DNA from 4 places in the Arthrobacter sp. KKT183 genome. Region 1 is predicted to be linked to each of the others. Evidence: riboswitches for the same ligand, from Rfam matches in the RefSeq annotation. Region 1 holds a riboswitch; each other region holds the start of a gene.
What was found. Region 1 has a riboswitch for S-adenosylmethionine ahead of ACZ2GY_RS13790 (rhodanese-like domain-containing protein). Riboswitches for the same ligand answer to the same signal wherever they lie in the genome.
Positions count from the first base shown of each region.

Region 2: it holds a riboswitch for S-adenosylmethionine, as region 1 does, so the genes downstream of both, ACZ2GY_RS01520 (ABC transporter ATP-binding protein) here and ACZ2GY_RS13790 (rhodanese-like domain-containing protein) in region 1, are expected to answer to the same signal.
Region 3: it holds a riboswitch for S-adenosylmethionine, as region 1 does, so the genes downstream of both, ACZ2GY_RS16755 (bifunctional o-acetylhomoserine/o-acetylserine sulfhydrylase) here and ACZ2GY_RS13790 (rhodanese-like domain-containing protein) in region 1, are expected to answer to the same signal.
Region 4: it holds a riboswitch for S-adenosylmethionine, as region 1 does, so the genes downstream of both, ACZ2GY_RS10890 (aminotransferase class V-fold PLP-dependent enzyme) here and ACZ2GY_RS13790 (rhodanese-like domain-containing protein) in region 1, are expected to answer to the same signal.

Region 1 covers NZ_CM145770.1:2,902,168-2,906,036, forward strand. Annotated here, with positions in the region: gene pabB (aminodeoxychorismate synthase component I) at 1-560, shown strand, start outside; gene ACZ2GY_RS13780 (hypothetical protein) at 658-942, shown strand; gene ACZ2GY_RS13785 (aminodeoxychorismate lyase) at 968-1,822, shown strand; SAM riboswitch class IV at 2,097-2,222, shown strand; gene ACZ2GY_RS13790 (rhodanese-like domain-containing protein) at 2,229-2,762, shown strand; gene ACZ2GY_RS13795 (O-succinylhomoserine sulfhydrylase) at 2,851-3,869, shown strand, end outside.
Region 2 covers NZ_CM145770.1:298,519-302,387, reverse strand. Annotated here, with positions in the region: gene ACZ2GY_RS01530 (ThuA domain-containing protein) at 1-444, shown strand, start outside; gene map (type I methionyl aminopeptidase) at 441-1,217, opposite strand; SAM riboswitch class I at 1,314-1,411, shown strand; gene ACZ2GY_RS01520 (ABC transporter ATP-binding protein) at 1,417-2,241, shown strand; gene ACZ2GY_RS01515 (aliphatic sulfonate ABC transporter substrate-binding protein) at 2,374-3,402, shown strand; gene ACZ2GY_RS01510 (ABC transporter permease) at 3,402-3,869, shown strand, end outside.
Region 3 covers NZ_CM145770.1:3,546,323-3,550,191, reverse strand. Annotated here, with positions in the region: gene aceE (pyruvate dehydrogenase (acetyl-transferring), homodimeric type) at 1-1,705, shown strand, start outside; SAM riboswitch class IV at 1,842-1,957, shown strand; gene ACZ2GY_RS16755 (bifunctional o-acetylhomoserine/o-acetylserine sulfhydrylase) at 2,001-3,326, shown strand; gene ACZ2GY_RS16750 (PHP domain-containing protein) at 3,343-3,869, opposite strand, start outside.
Region 4 covers NZ_CM145770.1:2,284,821-2,288,689, reverse strand. Annotated here, with positions in the region: gene ACZ2GY_RS10895 (class I SAM-dependent methyltransferase) at 1-309, opposite strand, end outside; gene ACZ2GY_RS10890 (aminotransferase class V-fold PLP-dependent enzyme) at 402-1,700, opposite strand; SAM riboswitch class IV at 1,796-1,910, opposite strand; gene hisN (histidinol-phosphatase) at 1,981-2,805, opposite strand; gene ACZ2GY_RS10880 (cold-shock protein) at 3,017-3,220, opposite strand; gene rsgA (ribosome small subunit-dependent GTPase A) at 3,395-3,869, opposite strand, start outside.

The sequences.
Region 1 (3,869 bases):
CCCGGCGCCGCTCCCCGGACCCAGCCCAAGACGCCGCCCTCCAGGAGGATCTGCGCACCAGCACGAAGGACCGGGCAGAGAACATCATGATTGTGGACCTGCTCCGCAATGACCTCTCCCACCTTGCAGTCCCCGGCACCGTGACGGTGACCCGGTTGTGCGACATCGAGACCTATGCAACCGTTCACCAGATGGTGAGCACCATCGACGCCCGGCTCCGGCCCGGTTCCTCCCGTGCCGAAGCCGTTGCGGCCGCATTTCCTGCCGGCTCAATGACGGGTGCGCCGAAGATCAGCACCATGGCTATCCTGGACCGACTCGAGGAAGCACCCCGCGGCGTCTACGCCGGCGCCGCCGGCTACTTTTCCCTCGATGGGGCGGCGGATCTCGCCGTCGTCATCCGCACTCTCGTGCTGGAGGACGACGACGGCGGCACCCGCCTCACACTCGGAGTGGGCGGCGCGATCACTGCGGATTCCGACCCCGCCGAGGAGTGGGACGAGGTCCGGACGAAGGCGTTCGGGGTGCTGTCTGCGCTTGGTTCGAGCTTCCCCAGCTGACGCTGCGATCGAGCGGTTCGCTGAGCGGGCCTTTCGTCCACTTGGCGTCTGTGGAAGCATGGGACGCCCGAGGAAAGTGCAACGAAGGAGAACGGTCATGACTAGCTCCAACGATGAAAACACGCCCAACCTGAACGACGTTCCGGAGCCCGATAACGAGTTCCTTCCCAAGCGCATCCATCAGGGCCATGCGGGGCAGCCTGAACGCCTCGATGACGATGCCCTGGCGTCCGCAACGGAGCAGGAACGGGTCGACGCCGGTCTCATCGACTACGCACCGGACCAGGTTCCGGACGCTGCCGATCCCCTCCCTGCGGAAGCTTCCGATGAAGCAGACTTTGCCCAGCGCGGGCTGAACGAGGACAACGACACGAGCTCCTGACCTGCCCGGTCACTATGCTGATCGCATGACTGTTCTGGTGTTCCTCGACCCCGCCCGTCCCGACGGCCGCATAGCTGACGCAGCACAGCCGCAGCTGATGGTTACCGACACCGGGATCACGCGGGGTGACGGCATCTTCGAAACAATGCTCGCGGTCAACGGCGCTCCCCGGAAGCTGCAGGCCCACCTCGCCCGGCTGGCGACGTCCGCCGATGCGCTGGAACTGAAGATTCCGTCGTCGGACGTGTGGGAACGCGCCATCACCACCGCGCTGGCGGCAGCCGACGACGATGGCGAACTCGTGGTCAAACTCGTCGCCACCCGGGGCGAACCAGAGGCGGGAGCCACCGCGTGGGTCCAGGTGTCCGCCGTACCGGTCGGGTTGCGCGGCCAGCGGCTGTCGGTCCTCCTGCTTGACCGCGGCTATGACAGCACGGTTGCCCAGCGTGCTCCGTGGCTGCTGATGGGCGCGAAGACCCTTTCCTACGCGGTGAACATGGCGGCGGTCCGCTATGCGCGCTCGCACGGCGCCGACGATGTCATCTTCACCTCGTCTGACGGCAAGGTCCTCGAAGGCCCGACCTCGACAGTCCTGATTGCGCGGGTCATCGACGGCGTCAAGCACCTCATCACGCCCCAGCTTGAGAGCGGGATCCTCCCGGGCACCTCGCAGGGCGCACTGTTTGCGGCGGCGCGTGAGGCAGGTTGGGATTTGGGTTACGGACCGCTCGTGCCGGAAGACCTGTTCGCGTCTGACGGCGTTTGGCTGATCTCGAGCGTCCGTCTGCTCGCCGAGGTCGAGTCCATCGACGGAAAGCCGGTGACGCTTTCGCCCGAGTTGACGGCGGAGTTGAGCGGTCTCATAGCGTCCGTCTCCTAGCCCGAGCGCCCGTCCCCCAGCCCGACCGCACGTTCCCTGGCCCACCCGTCCGTCTCTCGGCCCACCCGCAAAAGTGCCGGGAATTCGCAGGATCGTGGGGACATCCCCACGAACCTGCCACGCATCGGCGCTTTTGGCTCAGGCCTGCCACGCATCGGCGCTTTTGGCTCGGACCTGCCACGCCCCGGCGCCTTTGGCCGAGTATCGCCGGCGTTACCGCACGTTACGGCCCGGCATGGCAGGCATGGCGCCGCCGGTGCTACGTTCATTCCGGAGTAACGAGTGCCAGCGCCAAGCCCTGACTTGCTGGACGGCAACCCTCTTTCACGGCGGGGTGCCTCAGGTGACTACTCGGCACAACGATCACATCCCATGATCACCAGCGTGCACAGCGTGAGGAGACACAATGGCACTGCATTCCAACCCCCATCCCCCGGCGAATTCCCGGCCCGGCAACGGCTATGCCGGCAACATCACCGCACGTGATGCGGTGGAACGCGTCAGCAAGGGCGCCGTGCTGGTGGATGTCCGCACTGTCGAGGAATGGCGGAGCGTCGGCGTTCCCGACCTCACCGACGCCGGGACCGTCCCCCTCTTCCTCGAGTGGACGCGCTCCGACGGCAGCCGTAACGTCTCCTTCCTCAACCAGCTGAACGGGCTCAAGGGCCGCGAACTGCTTTTCCTGTGCCGTTCCGGCGTCCGTTCTGTGGCAGCAGCACAGAATGCCACCGCCGCCGGTCACACTGCCTACAACGTGCTGCACGGATTTGAGGCCGACGGCGGCTGGCGCTCCAGCGGCCTCGCCACCACAGTTCATGCAGAAGAAGCCCCAGAGAGCACGGATACGACAGATCACGCAACGACCACAGGACAGACCGCGATCACAGAACGGACCGGCGCTGCCCGTTCGGCAACGGACCGTGGCGACGCCCGTGAATGAGCACACGCCAGTAAGTGAGCCCGCGCCGTCGTCGTTCTCTCCGGCGGCCAGCCGTGAGCCCATCGCGGGGAACGGCGGCTACCCCCGAATCCAACGCCCGGATGACGACGGCGCTGCCTGGTCACCCGATACCCTCGCGGTACGCGGGGGGCTGGCACGGTCCAACTTCGAGGAGACGTCCGAGGCGCTCTTCCTGAACTCGGGCTTTGTGTATTCCTCTGCTGCGGCGGCGGAGGCAGCCTTCACCGGGGACGTCGACCGCTTTGTATACTCCCGGTACGGCAACCCGACTGTCGCCATGTTCCAGGAGCGGCTTCGCCTGCTCGAGGGTGCGGAGGCGTGCTTCGCCACAGCCAGCGGCATGTCTGCCGTCTTCACCGCGCTCGGTGCCCTCCTGGCCTCGGGCGACCGCGTTGTTGCCTCACGCAGCCTCTTCGGCTCGTGCTTCGTCATCCTCAACGAGATTCTGCCGCGCTGGGGAGTGGAGGCTGTCTTCGTGGACGGCTGGGACCTCGGCCAGTGGCAGGAAGCACTGAGCGTTCCCACCACAGCGGTCTTCTTCGAGTCGCCGTCCAATCCGATGCAGGAGATCGTCGATATCCGGGCGGTCGTTGAACTTGGCCATGCGGCCGGAGCGCAGGTCGTCGTCGACAATGTCTTCGCCACACCGCTGCTGCAGCGGTGTACGGAACTGGGTGCCGACGTCGTCGTCTATTCCGGCACCAAACACATCGACGGGCAGGGCCGGGTGCTGGGCGGCGCGATCCTCGGCCGCAGGGAGTTCATCGAGGGTCCGGTGAAGACACTCATGCGGCACACCGGGCCCGCGCTGTCGTCATTCAATGCCTGGACCCTCCTCAAGGGACTGGAAACCCTTTCCCTGCGGGTGAACCACTCCTCGTCCTCGGCGCTGACCCTCGCCCGCTGGCTTGAAGCCCAACCGGCTGTGAACTGGGTCCGTTACCCGTTGCTCGAATCGCACCCGCAGTTTGATCTCGCTGCCGCCCAGATGACAGCCGGCGGCACGGTGGTGACCTTTGAACTGGATGCACCCGAGGGAAAGGCGAAGGAGCGCGCCTTTGCGCTGCTCGATGCCCTGAAAGTCAT
Region 2 (3,869 bases), 1.1 Mb from region 1:
GGTACAGATGCCGCCCGTGATGGCCTGGACGCCTGGGAAGCCGGCGGCCGTCCGCTGCTCGCCCTGCACTCGAGCGCCACGAGTTTTGTCGATTCCGAGTCCTGGGAAGCGGCGCTCGGCGGACGCTGGGTACGCGACGTGTCCATGCACCCGGAGTACGGCGCGGCAACCATCCTGCTCGAGGGCTCCTTCCCCGTCGGTATTCCCGACTTCACTCTCGCCGACGAACGCTACAGCTGGCTGCGCACCTCACCGGACGTCGTCGTTCACGCCCGCCACGAACACGAGGGGCACTTGCACCCTTTGATGTGGTCCCTGGAGCGACCTGTCGGGACTGGATCCGCACGAAGCTTCTATGACGCACTCGGCCACGACGCGGCGTCGTACTCCTCACCGGAACACCGCGAACTGATGAAGCGCGCGGTGGACTGGCTGCTTGGCTAGGTCTCTTGTCGCAGGGTCAGGATCTCCGCGCCATCGTCGGTGATCGCGATGGTGTGCTCACTGTGCGCGGTCCGGCAGCCCGTAGCGCTGCGGAGTGTCCACCCGTCGGCGTCGACTGCCAGTTCAGCGGTATCCGCCATGACCCATGGCTCCAGCGCCAGCAAAAGCCCCGGGCGCAGCACGTATCCCCTGCCGGGCCGTCCGGTGTTTGCCACGTGGGGATCCTGGTGCATTGTCGACCCGACACCATGACCGCCGAATTCCGTATTGATCGGATAGCCCGCGGCGCTGAGGACTGAACCAATGGCAGCGGAGATGTCGCCGATGCGCGCGCCTGGTCTGGCGGCGGCAATCCCGGCAGTCAATGCACGTTCGGTGGCATCAATCATCGCGACGCTCTCCGCCGGCTTTGACTCGCCAACGATGAAGCTGATGGCGGAGTCTGCGACGATTCCGCGCTGGGAGACGGCGAGGTCCAGGGAGAGCAGGTCGCCGTCGGCAAGCGAGTAGTCATGCGGCAGACCGTGGAGCACAGCATCGTTGACGGACGTGCAGATATAGGCGCCGAACGGGCCGCGCCCAAACGGCGGCTCGTAGTCGACGTAGCAGGACACCCCGCCTGCCTCAGCGATCATCTCTTTGGTCCACTGGTTGATCTCCAGCAGGTTTGTCCCGACCGTGCTGCGGCTCTTCACCGTCTGCAGAATGCTGGCGACCAGCGCACCCGCTTCCTTTGCCCTGGCCAACTCGCTCGCGTTCAGAATTTCAATCATGTAGATGACCCTCTCACGCTGCCGATGTCCGGCTGAAGCGTTCCTTTGTTACGACACATATTGCGCCGGACCCTTGCAAAAGCGTTTAGTGGAATTCCACCATCCCGAGCGGCCGAGAGACCTGGATCGTTGACGCCGCAGCAACCCTTACCTGCTTGCAGGAGAACGGGTGCTACTGCCAGGAGCGATGGAGTTATACATGAGCACCGTTCTTCGAGCGCACCGTACCCAGGCCATTTCCACTGATGGCAACCAGACACTGCCGCTGACTTTCTCTTCGTTGACCCGAAGTTTCGGGAGCGGAAGCGAGCAGCACGTGGTGCTTCGCGACGTGACCCTGGACGTTGAAGCAGGCGAGGTTCTCGCCATTGTGGGCGCCAGCGGTTGCGGGAAATCAACCCTCCTGCGAGCCGCGGCAGGACTGGACGCTCCCACCAGCGGTGCGGTACTCATCGACAGCACAGCAGTGGACGGGATCGATCCCCGCTGCGCCGTCGCGTTCCAGGAACCCCGACTCCTCCCCTGGCTCTCGCTGCGCGAGAACATTGCTATCGGCCTGCCCAGGGAAACCAGTTCCGCCGCGGGCAAGGCGAAGGTGGAGGAGCTTTTGGGCCTCGTGGAACTCGACGGGTTCGCCGGCCACCGGCCCCGCGAAGTGTCCGGAGGCATGGCACAGCGGGCATCGCTGGCACGTGCACTGGCACGCAACCCGGGCGTCCTGCTCCTCGACGAACCCTTCGGCGCACTCGATGCCCTGACGCGGCTGAAGATGCAGGACCTCCTGCTGCGTATCCACCAAACCACCCCGACCACGGTCCTGCTGGTCACCCATGATGTTGACGAAGCGCTGCAGCTCGCCGACCGGGTGATCGTTCTCGCGAAGGAGCCTGACGTCCAGGGTGCAACCATCAGCCGCGTGCTGGAGGTTCCGGGCGACCGTCCGCGCGACCGCGGCTCAGCCGAACTTGCCGCGCTACGCAGTTCGCTGCTGAGCAGCCTCGGCGTCGACAGCCACCAGCACTAACCGCGCGCCTGCGGCCAGTTCGCAGCGCCGTATCCCAGCGCGTGCGGCGCCCACCGTGCCGCCATGTTGCGCCGACACCCCCAAGAACAAGCCCCCTACACCCGTCCCACGCACTCTCCGAAAAGGATCACCATGAAGAGCACCGCACGTTTTCAGTTCGCCGCCACCGCCGCAATCGCCGCCCTCGCCCTTAGCGGCTGCGTTGCCGGGGAAAACGCCGACGGCTCAGTCGGCGAAGCCGCAGCCGCGACCGGCGGAGAACTCACGGTGGACTTCGCCACCTACAACCCGCTGAGCCTCATCATCAAGGACCAGGGCTGGCTCGAGGCCGAGTTGGAAGATGAGGGCGTAACGGTCAAATGGGTCCAGTCCGCCGGATCGAACAAGGCCAACGAACTGCTCCGCTCCGGCGAAGCTGACGTCGCCTCAACGGCCGGTTCGGCAGCGCTGATGGCCCGCGCCAACGGCTCCCCCATCAAGACCATCGACATCTACTCACAGCCCGAATGGTCCGCACTGGTCACAACGGCGGAAACCGGTATCGAATCCGCGGAGGATCTCCGCGGCAAGTCCATCGCCGCCACCAAGGGCACCGACCCTTACTTCTTCCTGCTCCAGTCACTGGCCGAGCACAACGTTGATCCGAGCGAAGTGACAATCCAGAACATCCAGCACGCCGATGGCTGGGCCGCCCTCAACACCGGCTCGGTGGACGCCTGGTCCGGCCTCGACCCGATCATGGCCGCAGCCGAAGAAGACGGCGCCGAGCTGTTCTACCGCAACGTGGACTTCAATACCTACGGCTTCCTCAATGCCACCGAGTCCTTCCTGGAGGAAAGCCCGGAACTCGCACAAGCAGTGGTCAACGCCTACGAGAAAGCACGCCAGTGGGCTCAGGAAAACCCGGAGGAAACCGCAGCCATCCTCGCCGAAGTTGCGGGCATCGAAGAATCCGTGGCCACCAAGGTCATCTCCGAACGGTCCAACCTCGACGTCAACGGCACCCCCGGTCAGGCCCAGCTGGACGTGCTCGAGGTAGTCGGCCCGATGTTCGTCGAATCCGGTGACGTCGCAAGCCAGGAAAACATTGACGAAGCCCTCTCCACCCTTCTTGATGACACCTACGCAACCAACGCCGATCCGTCCGCTATTGGAGAGTAATGAGCAACCCTTACCTCACCGGTAACAGCATCGTGCCCGGCGGCGTCGGCACCGGCCCTGCTTCGGTTCTCTCGCCGAAGGGGACGAACTCCCCGAACGGGACAAATCAAAACGACGACGACGGCAGGCAGGGCAATGCCCTCACCCGCCGCAAGCCGCGAGGCAAGGCAGTCGCCAAGCTCGGACTGGGACTGATTGTGCCGCTGGCGCTGTTGGCGGCCTGGCAACTGGCCGCCGTCGTCGGTTTGATCAGTCCGGTCACCTTGCCGGCGCCAACCGCTGTCTTTGACGCCGCCGTCGATCTGATCCAGCGCGGGGAACTTCGCATCCACATTGCAATTTCGACCCAACGCGTGGTCATCGGCTTTCTGATCGGCGCGATCGCCGGTCTCGTGGTCGGAGCGTTTGTCGGCCTGTCCCGATGGGTGGACACCCTGTTCTCGCCGACCATCGGCGCCATCCGCGCC
Region 3 (3,869 bases), 640 kb from region 1:
GACCTACAAGGCAGAATCCGGTGGGTTTGTGCGCGATCACTTCTTCGGGAAGACCCCGGCCACGAAGGATCTCGTGGCGGATATGGATGATGCGCAGGTGTGGGGACTCAAGCGCGGCGGGCATGATTACCGGAAGGTGTACGCGGCGTACAAGGCCGCCACCGAGTTCAAGGGCAAACCGACCGTGATTCTGGCCAAAACGGTCAAGGGATACGGGTTGGGTTCACACTTCGAGGGCCGTAACGCGACCCACCAGATGAAGAAACTCACCCTTCAGGACCTCAAGGACTTCCGCGACCACCTGCGCATCCCTATCCCCGACGAAGCACTCGAAGCCGACCTCTACAACGCGCCCTACTACCACCCCGGACCCGACTCCCCCGAAATCAAATACCTCCTGGACCGGCGCCGTGCCCTGGGCGGATTTGTTCCTGAACGCCGTACCGAGGCGGCGGCACTGGAGCTGCCGGGGGATAAGGCGTACGAGGTTGCGAACCGTGGCTCGGGGAAGCAGCAGGCCGCCACAACGATGGCTTTCGTCCGCCTCCTGAAAGATCTCATGCGGGAGAAAGGGCTGGGGTCCCGGATTGTCCCCATTGTTCCGGATGAGTCCAGAACCTTCGGCATGGACGCCTTTTTCCCGACAGCGAAGATCTACAACCCGGACGGCCAGAACTACCTCTCCGTTGACCGGGAGTTGGTTCTCGCGTACAAGGAATCGATTCAAGGCCAGATCCTGCATCCGGGGATCAATGAGGCCGGTGCGGTGGCTGCCTTCACGGCTGCGGGTACCGCCTATGCAACCCACGGTGAGCCGCTGATTCCGATCTACGTGTTCTACTCGATGTTCGGATTCCAGCGCACGGGAGATTCCTTCTGGGCAGCCGGTGACCAGATGACCCGCGGGTTCATCATCGGCGCCACCGCAGGCCGCACCACCCTCACCGGCGAAGGCCTCCAACACGCCGACGGACACTCACCCATCCTTGCCTCCACCAACCCCGCCGTCATCACCTACGACCCGGCCTACGGATACGAGATCGGCATCATCATGCGTGCAGGACTGGAGCGCATGTACGGCGCGAATTCCGACGATCGAAACGTCATGTACTACCTGACCGTCTACAACGAGCCGATCATCCAGCCGCCGCTTCCCGCCGGGTTGGATGCCGACGCCGTGGTGCGCGGCGTGTACAGGCTGAAGCCCGGCAACGACGACGGCGGCCGGCCGAAGGCGCAGATCCTCGCCTCCGGCGTGGCCGTCCCGTGGGCGCTCGAGGCGCAGGAACTCCTGGCAGATCACTGGGGTGTTTCGGCCGATGTGTGGTCGGTGACTTCGTGGACGGAGCTGCGGCGTGACGCACTCGCCGCCGAGGAGGAGGCCTTCCTCAACCCCGATGCAGAGGCCCGCGTTCCCTTCGTCACCCAGCAGCTTGGGGACGCACCCGGACCGATCGTGGCCGTCACCGACTACATGAAGGCTGTTCCGGATCAAATCCGCCAGTTCCTGCCGCAGGACTTCGCCACACTCGGAGCGGACGGGTTCGGCTTTTCCGACACACGCGCCGCAGCCAGGCGGTACTTCAAGATCGACCCAGCCTCCGTCGTCGTACGCATTCTTCAGCTCCTCGCGAAGCGGGGAGAAATTGACGCGGACGCACCACGCCAAGCGATGGAGAAGTACGCACTCCTCACCCTCCCCTGACGTTTTTGTCGCCTAGTTGCGGCCTGGAAACACTTTTACCTGCAACTAGGCGACAAAAACTTCTGCAACTCAACGGGTGGTTTACATGGAACGTCATCTTCGTGCGGCGTGATACTCCTGTGCCTACACTGGCCGTGGTCATGAGTGCCAGCACCAAGCCCCGGCTTGCTGGCCAGCAACCCTCCAGCTGCGGTGGGGTGCTCCGGGTGAAGACCTGGCCGCCCGGCACCAGCCGGACGGCAAGCGCGGCCCGCGGTGCTCCCACCATGCCGGGCCCATGCCAAAGGAGCCTTGAATGTCCAACCAATGGTCTTTCGAAACCCGCCAGATCCACGCCGGCCAGGAACCCGACAGCGCCACGGGAGCCCGCGCCCTGCCGATCTACCAGACCACGTCGTTCGTCTTTCCCAGTGCCGAAAGCGCCGCCAACCGGTTTGCCCTTGCCGAACTGGCTCCCATCTACACGCGGATCGGCAACCCCACGCAGGATGCTGTTGAGCAGCGGATCGCCAGCCTTGAAGGCGGGCTGGGCGCGCTGCTGCTCAGCTCAGGTCAGGCGGCGGAGACCTTCGCGATCCTGAATGTCGCGGAGGCCGGCGATCACGTCGTCGCCAGTCCGAGCCTGTACGGCGGAACCTACAACCTGCTGGCCCATACGCTGAAGAAGTTCGGCATTTCGGTCACCTTCGTGGCGGATCCGGACAATCTGGACCAGTGGCGGGACGCTGTGCAGCCCAACACCAAGCTGTTCTTCGCGGAGGTCGTCTCCAACCCGCGGCAGGACGTACTCGACATTGAGGGCGTGTCCCGGACCGCTCACGACGCCGGTGTGCCGCTGATCGTGGACAACACCCTTGCCACCCCTTACCTCATCCGGCCCCTGGAGTGGGGCGCGGACATCGTTGTCCACTCGGCCACCAAATACCTGGGCGGCCACGGTACGGCGATCGCCGGCGTGATCGTTGACTCGGGAAAGTTTGATTTCGGCAAGGATCCCAACCGTTTCCCGGGCTTCAATACGCCGGACCCGACATACAACGGTCTGGTGTACGCACGGGATCTGGGTGCGGATGGTGCCCTCGGGGCCAACCTGTCCTACATCCTCAAGGCCCGGGTCCAGTTGCTGCGGGACCTCGGCTCGGCGGTATCCCCGTTCAACGCGTTCCTGATCGCCCAGGGCCTGGAAACCCTGAGCCTGCGGATGGAGCGGCACGTCTCCAACGCTGTCGAAGTGGCTCAGTGGCTGGAAGCGCGTGAGGATGTCGAGTCGGTTGCCTATGCCGGGCTGCCCTCAAGCCCCTGGTATGAGCGCGGACGCACGTACGGTCCGAAGGGAATCGGCGCCATCGTTTCCTTCAACCTGGCCGGCGGTGCGGAGGCCGGGAAGCGCTTCGTCGATGCCCTTGACCTGCACTCGCATGTGGCGAACCTCGGCGACGTGCGCTCGCTGGTGATCCACCCGGCGTCGACCACCCATAGCCAGCTATCGCCGGAGCAGCAGGTCATTGCCGGCGTTAACCCCGGGCTGGTGCGGCTCTCAGTGGGTATTGAACACATTGATGACATTCTGGCGGACCTTGAAGCCGGTTTCAGGGCAGCCAAGGAATTCCTGGACGCCTAAGGAGCTTGGGAAGCTCTCAGGAGCGCGCCCAGGCGAGCAGCTTGTCCAACGGCCACGTCGTAATGATGCGGTCCGCCGGCACGCCGTTTGTTTCGGCGCGCTCCGCCCCGTACTGGAGGAAATCCAGCTGACCGGGGGCGTGCGCGTCGCTGTCGATGCTGAAGAGACACCCGGCTTCGAGTGCCAGCTGGATCAGGTCATCCGGCGGATCCTGCCGCTCGGGACGTGAATTGATTTCCACCGCTACGTTGTTCTCGGCACAGGCGGTGAACACCTTCCGGGCGTCGAACTCGGACTGTGGACGCTGGCCGCGGGAACCCTGGACAAGACGGCCCGTGCAGTGGCCAAGGACGTTGGTATGGGGATCGCGAATGCCGCCCAGCATGCGTGCGGTCATGGTGCGGCGGTCGGAGCGCAGCTTGGAGTGGACACTGGCGACAACGATGTCCAGCTCATCGAGCATCTCCGGCGACTGATCCAGTGTTCCGTCTTCAAGGATGTCCACCTCGATGCCCTTCAAAAGGCGGAAGCCGTTGCCGCCGT
Region 4 (3,869 bases), 620 kb from region 1:
GAGTCCCGATGCCTCGGCAGTTCCCTGCACTCTGGCTACGCGCGGGAGTTGTTGTCCGAGGACTGCAAGCATGTCCAGGGATGGGTCAACAGCTGTCACCTCCGGGCAGCGGCGGATGAGCTCCCGGGTGAACTTGCCGGTGCCGGCGCCAACGTCTGCTGCGCGCAACGCTCCGGCGGGTATGAGCCAGTCCACGCTGTCTTGGGGGTAGCCCGGACGCACGCGCTCGTAGCGGTCACTTTCCTGCAGGTAGCCCCGCGCCAATTCACGACGGCGGTGTTCGGCGAGGCGCGGACCTCCAACACCCATGTTGGGAACTCCTCGCATGACGGGTACGGAACCCGTCAATTAAAGCACCCGGTTGAAGGCGGCGTCGTGCCGAGGAAGTGCGGTCGCAGCGCTCAGTCGGTTGTGCAGGGCGCGGCGCCGGCAGTTCCCGGCGTGGGCGGAGCCCAGTCAGGGAAAGGGCGGGTCTCGACCGCGGGCACCCAGCGCCCGGCGTCGACCGCATAGTCAGTCCCCAGTCCATCCCGAAGAAGCGAGCGCAAACCGGTCAACAGCCTGTCGACGTCGTCCTGCCGTGATCCGAGCCCGAAACTCGCCCGTAGCGAACCTGACGGCAGGCCCAGCCGCTTCAGCAGCGGATGAGCGCAAAACTTCCCGTCCCGCAGTCCAACCCCGTGTTCTGCAGACAGATATGCGGCGACCAGCCCGGCGTCGTAACCGTGGACAGAGAAGTTCACTACGCCGATCGCATCGGTGCTGTCAGCGAAGATGCGGTGAACTGCTATGCCGGGAAGGTTGGAGAGCCCTTCCACGAGGGCATCCCGCAGCTCTGATTCATGCGCAAGCCAGGCCGGTTCATCCAACCCAGCGATGGCCTCTGTTGCCTTCGCCAGCGCGGCTGCACCGAGCACATTCGGTGACCCGCCCTCATGGCGCGCGGAACCGGTTGCCCAGGACACCGAGTCCACTTTCACAGTCTTCACTGCGCCGCCTCCGGCGAGGTGGGGCCTTCCGGAATCGAGCCAGTCGCCTCTACCGACCAGGACGCCCGCGCCGAAAGGCGCATACAGTTTGTGGCCCGAGAAGGCCGCGTAGTCGATACCGTCGCGGAGCAGATCCAGCCGCCGGTGGGGAGCGAGCTGAGCCGCGTCGACGACGATCCGCGCGCCGTGCGCATGAGCCGCCGCTGCGAACCGGCCGATGGGCAGAACTTCTCCGGTGACATTCGACGCACCGGTTACAGCAAGCAGGCTGATTCCTCCGGATGCCAATTCCTCTTCCACAGCGGCGAGCGTTTCCTCGATGGTTCCCGCGGCGACCAGCCCGCGATGGGGAAGCTGCAGCCAGGGCAGCAGATTGGCATGGTGTTCCACGTCGAGGTAGAGGACCTCACCGTCCTCCGGCAGGCATCCAGCCAGGAGGTTCAGCGAATCGGTGGTGTTGCGGGTGAAGATGACCGCATCATCTTCCCGGCCGCCGACGAAGTTCCGCACAGTCCTTCGTGCATTCTCGTAGAGCGAGGTGGAGATTTGCGATGCGTACCCGGCGCCCCGGTGCACACTCGCATAGTAGGGAAGCACGCTCTGCACATAGTCATTGACCTGCTGCAGCGCCGGCGTTGAAGCGGCATAGTCCAGGTTGACGTAACGGACGGCAGTGCCGTCCACCAGCGGCGCCTGCAGCTCAGCGCCCATCACGGACGCCAGCGGTGCAGCGGAGAGTTCGTTCTCAAGAAGTGCGTTGCTCACAGGAGGTACCCCACGTAGGTTCAGGGGACCTGCTTCACCAGGCCCCGCGCTTGCCGAACCACGTTCTGGCCCGGCCAGGTCGTCACCCGGGGCACCCCGCCGCGGAAGGAGGGTTGCCGGCCAGCAAACCGGGGTTTAACGCTGGCACTCGTGACCTAGGAATCCAGACTAAAGCAGGCCGGGAATATCCGGTCCTTGTGTTACGTGTTGGTGTTAAGCGACCACGTCAGACGCCGGTACCTTCCTGAAGCAGATCGTCCAGCGAGGGGTTCAGTCGCTTCAGGACATCATTGTGAAGTGTGCTGTTGGTTGCCAGCGCGTTGCCTCCGAAGGGTCCGTCGGAGCCTTCGAGTGACGTGAAGCGACCGCCGGCTTCCGTGACGATGGGTACCAGCGCGGCCATGTCATACAGGTTCAGCTCAGGTTCGCAGGCGATGTCCACAGCGCCTTCGGCGACAAGGCAGTAGGACCAGAAGTCACCGTAGGCGCGTGTACGCCACACGGATTCGGTGAGCGACACGAATTCGTCAAAGTTGCCGCGCTCTTTCCAGCCGGACAGGTTCGAGTAGGAGAGCGAGGCGTCTTCCAGCCGGGATACGCTCGAAACCCGGAGCCGGCTGGCTGCCGCGAGAGACTTACCCATGAACGCACCGGTGCCCGTTGCAGCCCACCAACGCTTTCCGAGCGCGGGGGCGCTCACAACACCGACGACAGGCCGGCCCTCGTCCACCAATGCAATGAGGGTAGCCCATACCGGTACGCCCCGGACGAAGTTCTTGGTTCCGTCAATAGGATCGATGATCCAGCGCCGCGAGCCGGCGCCGCTGCTGCCGTACTCCTCACCGAGTACGGCATCGCGCGGACGCGCACGCGAGAGTTGCCCGCGGATAGCCTCTTCCGCCGATTTGTCCGCATCCGTGACCGGGGTGAAGTCCGGCTTGGTTTCGACCGCCAGATCCAGCGCCTTGAACCGGGACATGGTCTGGTCGTCTACGGAGTCGGCCATTACATGGGCAAGGCGGAGGTCATCGTTGTAGCTCTGGAGGTTCATACTTTCAACCTATATGGTCAGGGTGCACAGATGCGGGAGGTCCCGATGCGGACGCGCTCAGCGCTGGGCTACGATCGGTTCACGCACGCACAGGAACGGGTGTCATTGAACGGTGTGCTGTTAAACGCAAGAAAGGGGACACCGGCCGAAGCCGATGTCCCCTTTCTTGAAGCGCTAGATCTTGAAGCGCTGAAACTTAGAGAACGGAGACTTAGAGAACGGAGATGTTCTCAGCCTGGGGGCCCTTGGGGCCCTGGGTGGTCTCGAAGCTGACCTTCTGGTTCTCCTCAAGCGAGCGGAAGCCGCCGGAGTTGATTGCGGAGAAGTGAGCGAAAACGTCAGCGCCGCCGTCGTCAGGAGCGATGAATCCAAAGCCCTTTTCAGCGTTGAACCACTTGACTGTACCTGTTGCCATTTTTTTATTCCTTGAGTGTGAGGATCCCCCCGTACTTCGGGGTTCCTGTCGCGGTGTTCATTTCGCCTGCAAAAAAAGCTTTCGAACTCCGGAGAGAAATCAAGGCTTAACATTCGTGCGCAACACAACAACTCCGTTCAGTCTAGCAGGCAATCGGCGCCGTAGTCACATCACTCACTGCATCCCCAGCTCCTTGGCACCCTGGGAAGGTTCGATGCCCGCCCCGAGAAGCCGGCGCAGCGAAGACAGGCGCACCGGACCGGATTCGCCGGCAGCGCCCGACGCGACCCAGCCGTCCAGTCCGCAGTTGACGGCGGCGGCATCGTGGCGGCAGCCCCGCTCGCAGTCCTCGGTGCCGGGTGCAAGATCCGGGAAGGCGGCGAGGATGCGGTCGGCCTCGACATGGGCAAGGCCGAAGGAACGAATGCCCGGAGTGTCGATAATCCACGTACCGGGTGCTGAGTCTGCAGCTTTGAGGGCATAAGCCGATGAGGAGGTATGGCGCCCCCGCCCGGTGACCGCGTTCACTCCGCCCGTCGCCCGATTGGCTCCGGTGAGCGCGTTCACCAGCGTCGACTTGCCCACGCCGGAGTGACCGAGCAGTACGCTCACTTTGCCGTCCAAAAGCTCCTTCAACTGCTCGACGGCG